2 regions of the Pseudoalteromonas fenneropenaei genome follow, and region 2 is predicted to be linked to the other one. Evidence: riboswitches for the same ligand, from Rfam matches in the RefSeq annotation. Region 2 holds a riboswitch; the other holds the start of a gene.
What was found. Region 2 has a riboswitch for lysine ahead of dapA (4-hydroxy-tetrahydrodipicolinate synthase). Riboswitches for the same ligand answer to the same signal wherever they lie in the genome.
Positions count from the first base shown of each region.

Region 1: it holds a riboswitch for lysine, as region 2 does, so the genes downstream of both, lysC (lysine-sensitive aspartokinase 3) here and dapA (4-hydroxy-tetrahydrodipicolinate synthase) in region 2, are expected to answer to the same signal.

Region 1 covers NZ_JBHRSD010000043.1:10,338-13,444, forward strand. Annotated here, with positions in the region: gene nhaD (sodium:proton antiporter NhaD) at 1-912, shown strand, start outside; lysine riboswitch at 997-1,171, shown strand; gene lysC (lysine-sensitive aspartokinase 3) at 1,273-2,619, shown strand; gene ACFOEE_RS18840 (PAS domain-containing protein) at 2,787-3,107, shown strand, end outside.
Region 2 covers NZ_JBHRSD010000017.1:61,404-64,510, forward strand. Annotated here, with positions in the region: gene ACFOEE_RS10460 (2,3,4,5-tetrahydropyridine-2,6-dicarboxylate N-succinyltransferase) at 1-553, opposite strand, end outside; gene dapA (4-hydroxy-tetrahydrodipicolinate synthase) at 563-1,447, opposite strand; lysine riboswitch at 1,560-1,740, opposite strand; gene ACFOEE_RS10470 (hypothetical protein) at 1,998-2,618, opposite strand; gene ACFOEE_RS10475 (TraB/GumN family protein) at 2,689-3,107, opposite strand, start outside.

The DNA.
Region 1 (3,107 bases), on a different contig from region 2:
GCCGCTTTCTTGTTCTCATCCATTTCCGATAATATCACAGCGACGTTGATTTCGCTTGCGGTGGTGATGTCGCTGAAGCTGGACCCAAAAAAGTTAGTAAAATATGCGACTTTAATCATCTTTGCGGTGAACTCAGGTGGGGTTTCACTGATCACAGGTGATGTGACAACGTTGATGATTTTCTTAGCGGACAAAGTCTCAATTCCAGATTTATTACTGTTGGTGTTGCCGTCCATGGTGGCGGTGTTACTGCTTGCCACTATGCTATCGTTTGGTATGAAAGACCCAATCATCTTTGAAAAGCAAGAATTAAGACGCATTGAGAAAACCGATATCGCAATTGCGACGATTTTCTTCTCAACAATTGTGGCAACGTTAGTTTTGAGCGTGCTTTATCATGTACCGCCGCTATTGACGTTCTTATTCGGGTTGTCTTTGATGTTCTTGGTGGCACAATTCTTAATGCGTAAGAAAGACGTGAACAAGAAAATCATCGATTATATTCGTGAAATAGAATACGACACTTTATTGTTCTTCGTTGGCGTACTGCTTTTGGTTGGTGCGCTCAAAGAGGTCGGGGTGCTTAACTTATTTACGCATTTATATGAGTACTTGCCACCGCATTACGCCAACTATTTGATGGGGTTATTGTCGGCAACGATAGATAACGTGCCGCTAACAGCTGCATTATTGAAAGCAGACATTGTGATGACAGAGCAAAACTGGTTGGCCTTTACCTATGCGACAGGTGTTGGTGGTTCCATGCTTATCATTGGCTCAGCTGCTGGTATTATTGCCATGAGCAAAGTAAAAGCCCTGACGTTTATGAGCTACCTGAAAATGTCGGGTTACTTATTGATTGCTTATACTGTTGGCTACGCAGGGGCGTTCTTAGCAGGACAATTTATTTAAAAAGTACTTGACACCTAGACGTCTAAACGATAGTTTTCATCCGCCCAGTGTGAACTGGGCACTGCTATCAAACAGAGCTTTGTTAGCAACAGAAGAGGTGCGATACCTAGGTAGTTAGTGTGAGAGGACGAACTCAGTGAACACTAATGAGGGAGAGTATCGCCGAGGAGAGCCAGCGCTTCGTCGCGCCGGTTTTTCGGTTTGTGAGGCTGAATCCTCAGGACTGTCACCAAGATAATGGTGGAGAGCTTCTGGCAATGGTTTATATCTTCCTTACCGACGAGTCACCTACTTGCCAAGTTCTCCTTGTTTTTTGTGATTGCCGCCACCATGTTTAAGGCGCAATCAAAAGGAGATTCCATGAATTCACAATTCGTTGTTGCTAAATTTGGCGGCACAAGCGTAGCCGATTTTGATGCCATGCAGCGCTGTGCGCAAATCATTCACGACGATAACAATGTCCGTCTGGTTGCTGTAAGCGCCAGTGCTGGCGTAACCAATCACTTAGTCGCTTTGACTCAACAAGGTCACAGCGATGCGGAACGCGCGCATATTGTTGAGCAGATCATTCAAATTCAAGACAATATTCTTGCCAAACTGAGTCTTGATGCAGATCTTGCACAAGGTTTTGACCTAACAATCAATGAACTACAAACCTTGGCAAAGCACAGTGCGCTCAGCAAACAACAATGTGATGAAATGCTGAGTTTCGGCGAGCGTCTCTCTTCTTACTTGTTTACCCAAGTTTTACGTGACTTAGGTATTGCGGCACAGCGTTTTGACGTGCGCCAAGTGCTAAAAACAGACTCGCATTTTGGTAAAGCAACGCCAGATATTAAAGCCTCGCGATTAGCCGCAGAAGCGCATTTAGTGCCACTGTTAAACGATTATGTAGTTGTAACCCAAGGCTTTATCGGTGCAGATCAGTTCGGTCAAACAACGACTTTAGGTCGCGGTGGCTCAGATTACAGTGCCGCATTATTAGCTGAGGCAATTGACGCCTCTAGCGTACATATTTGGACTGACGTAGTGGGGATTTTCTCAACCGATCCAAGACTCTGTGCTAAAGCGACGCCAATTGCGCGTTTAAGCTTTGATGAAGCGGCAGAAATGGCCACGTTTGGTGCCAAAGTATTACATCCGGCGACGATTCTACCAGCGAGCCGTAAAGGTATTTCAGTGTTTGTTGGCTCAAGTCGTGAACCGCATGCTGGCGGTACTTGGATTGAAAAAGAGAAACGCCAAGAAGCGGGCATTCGTGCGGTCACCCAACGTAAAAACCAAATTTTACTGACCTTGAAAAGTCCCGAAATGTTGCTTGCCAGCGGCTTTTTAGCGCGTATCTTTACCATTTTGAGTAATTACAATATCTCGGTTGATTTGGTTACGACTTCTGAGATAAGCGTTGCATTGACTTTAGATAATGCGCCAAACGCTAGCCGTCCAGAATTGGATCAAGCTTGTTTGGAAGAGCTCAGTCAGTTCTGCCATGTTACGGTAGAAAATAACCTAACATTAGTGGCTTTAATTGGCTCTGAAATCCAGCTTAAGTGTGAGCAGAGTAATCTGATGGCGGTATTGGCTGATTTTAACATTCGCCTGATCTGCCACGGTGCCAGCAAACACAACCTGTGCTTCTTAGTTGAGCAAAGTGAATCAGATAGAATCGTTCAAGCTATTCACCAACGTTTGCTTGAGGCGGCGTAATCTTATCGGCGTAGTGTAACGCACACTACGCCAGCATCTTTTTTAAAATAGTTTCGTCACGATTGGCACATTGTGGTTTTTTGCTAATACTTAAAACGCATGGGTTAACCATGTACGCGTTGATTTTAAGCAGCAAACCAGATGAGTCAGCAAGGTAACGCTAAGCTATGAAAAAAGATGAAGATAAGAACCTAGAAGAACTGTTTTTTTTCAGTCAATTGCTGCAAGAGTGTTCAGCGCTTGAGCTGCTTAAACAGATTTTGATTTTTTCCCACCATGCCGTTGTGATCACTGATGCTAATCAGCTCAATGGCTATCGCATTATCTATGCTAATCCGGTTTTTTGTCGTCAGACTGGTTACGAACTGGCGGAGTTAGTGGGTAATTCACCTAGTATTTTACAAGGCTCTGACAGTAATTGGCCGGTCATCCATCGCATTACGCCTGAGCTGCGAGACAAAGGTTACTTTCACGGTTCTTCAGTGAAT
Region 2 (3,107 bases):
AATCATAGACAGGGATTGCAGCAGAAAGACGTACACCGGGTGCTAATACCGCGTTTTTCTTCACGACTACGCCTTCTACTAAGACGCAGCCGGCACCAATAAAGGCGCCATCTTCAACTACCACAGGGCTTGCGCCGACGGGTTCAAGTACCCCACCGACTTGTACTGCCGCGCTTAAATGCACGTTTTTACCAATTTGTGCACATGAACCAACTAACGCGTGACTATCAACCATAGTACCAGAGTCTACGTAGGCACCAATGTTGATATAGGCCGGTGGCATAATGATAGTGCCTGGTGCAACGTACGCACCACGACGCACACTACTACCACCTGGTACCATACGTACGCCATCTTCAGCGGCAAAGCCGCGCGGCGCTAAATTGTGTTTATCAACAAAGCCACCGGGAAATTCAGTATTGGTGCCGTTGCGAAACGCTTCTAAAATACCTTGTTTCACTGCAACATTGGCATGCCACTGACCGTGCTCATCCTGTGTTGCTGCGCGTACTTTACCTTGTTCTAAATCGTTTAATAAATCTAACCAGCTCATGCTACTACCTTAATTCCAAGCTAAAATGGTGTCGTTCGCAGCACTAAGCGCCGCGGTGTTATCGAGTTCTAAGTGAGTCAGTGGTGGGCGTAGGTGTGGCGTTGCCAGTTTGCCCTGTTGGTGCATCAACACTTTGACAGGAATAGGATTTGCTACAGTGAATAAGCTGTTGACGGCATCCGTCCAAGTGGTGAATAAATTCGGAAAAGTCCCCGCCAAAGAGCGGCGCACAAATTCAGCGGTTTGCTGCGGCCACGCATTGGCAGCCACGCTTACTAAGCCAGAAGCGCCAGCTTGCGCAAAATAAGGCATTAAGCCATCATCGCCGCTAAATACTTTTACCTGAGGCGCTGCTTTACGGAAGGCTTCAAACTTACTGATGTCGCCAGAGGCTTCTTTGAGCGCCCAGAGATTGTTGTGGTGGCTAAGGTTGGTTAATACTTCTGGCGCAATCGCCACCGCACTGCGGCCCGGCACATTGTAAATCATGCAAGGTAGTTCAGTGTGGCTCAGCAGGGCATCAAACCATTGGGTTTGGCCGACCACACCCGGTTTGGCATAGAGCGGTGAGCCAAGTAAATAAGCGTGGATTGGCAAAGTATTGCAAAATGCCAGCCATGCCAATTGAGCATGTAGATTGATACCACCGACAGCTACCATTAACGGCACTTGAGGGTTGAGGTCACACACAAATTGCACAATTTGCTGCTGCTCGGCAAGCGTCAGCGCTAAACCTTCGCCGGTTGAACCCAATAGCAAAATACCGTTGCCAGCCGCGGTTTGCTCAGCAACAAGACGTGTCAGTACGTCGTAATCTACTTGGTCATTGGCGTCAAAAGGCGTGACCAAAGCAGTCCATAACGGATAATCAGATAAGTCGAATGATGTTTTCATCTCTACCGAACTTAAAAGTGTTCGGAGCATGGAGGGATCCAAAGCTTCGAACAGATTAAAATTCGAAGAGCAATGGACTCAAAAAAATAGGCAGCACTGGCCTAATAATTTCAAGACCAGAAGCTCTCCACCAAAACCAGTTCTTGGTGACAGTCGCTGGGATTCAGCCCAGTCGTCCGAAATAAAACCATAGCAAAACAGTTTACTTCTCGGCGTTATCTCCCCTCATTGACCATCGTTGGGGTTTGCTCCCCTCCAGTCAACTACCTGAATAACGCTCCTCTTCCAGCCCAATACTAGGGTATGGAGCCATCCATACCACAGCATAAAAATCGGGTGAGGCGGCATTGAAACATTTTAGACGTCTGGGTGTCAAGCGTTGATTTTTAGTTCAAGTGTTAGCGCTCTGCGTCGGTTAAGGTTGTTTTGCTGGGTCAATTTGATGAAGTTGTAAGACAGCAAGGAAAACGGCTATTTTAGATAAATAGCCGTTAAATTCGTTGAATATGTCGCTAAAATTCCGCTTTTAAGATTTTGTGCGGGTGCGTAATTAATGGCTTAAACGAATATTGCCCACACCTAATTCAACCGCAATGCTATGCTCGCCTTTGCCGCGATATTTTACTTCTGAGCCGACCATGTTGCGCTCTTCATTCATTGCAACAGAAAAACCGTTGATGCTGGTATGGCCGACGCCTGAGTCCAGTTTGACACTTTTGAAGTCGTCTAGTGAGGTGTCGATACGTACTTTGCCCACACCCACTTCGATTGCTGCAGAGTTAGCAAGGTCAACCACTTTCACATTACCAACGCCAAGCTCAAGATCGAGTGCCATAGAGGCTGGCACTTTGACTTGCCATTCTTGCTCAATGTCATCGCTGTCGATAGTCAAAGCCAGTGCTTTACTGCTTTGCTTAGACTCAAGTTCAAATTCGTCGAGATTGATTTTTTTGGCAAACCAGCTGTCGTCGTTTTTATGGCTAAGCACGATAGTGACTTCAATGCTGTCACCGTCGTAAGTATCGATGTCGACACTACCAACAGGAACGTCGATGGCAAGCTCTGCGCTGTCTTTTTTGCTAAATGTTTTTGTGATGGTGCGAGTATCATCGGCGAATGCCACAGATGACAAACCAAGGGTAATAAGTAGGGCAAAGAGTTTAGTTTTCATGGTTAAAAATACCTGTTGCTGTGAATTATCTATTTAGACGACAGCTTCACAGCAAAAGGTTTAAACACATTTAAACTTTTTTAATCTTAAAGCCATTTATTTTTAAAAGTTCAAGCAAACCTTGCTGTTCGGTGAGGTGCAAAGCGCCAACCGCAATAAACAAAGAGTGCTGCTTGAGCTTGGGGACTAGCGTCGTTACCCAAGCGCGGTTGCGTTCAGTGAGCAAAATTTGCTCGCTACGCTTAGTGTATTCATCTTGACCGAAAATGCTGCGGTGGTAGCTGGCTAGTCCGTCATTATCGCCGCGCTGCCAAGCATAAATCAGCGGATGAATATATTTGTTTGCATCATTTAGCTGCGCTAAAGCGTCGTCTATCATCTGTCCTTCAAACTCACCGAGACGACTAAACAAGCCAAATTGCTGTTCAATAGTTTCAAGTTCTAACACGGGTTTTTGCAGCTGCTTTGCAAGTTTTAGTAGCTGCATAT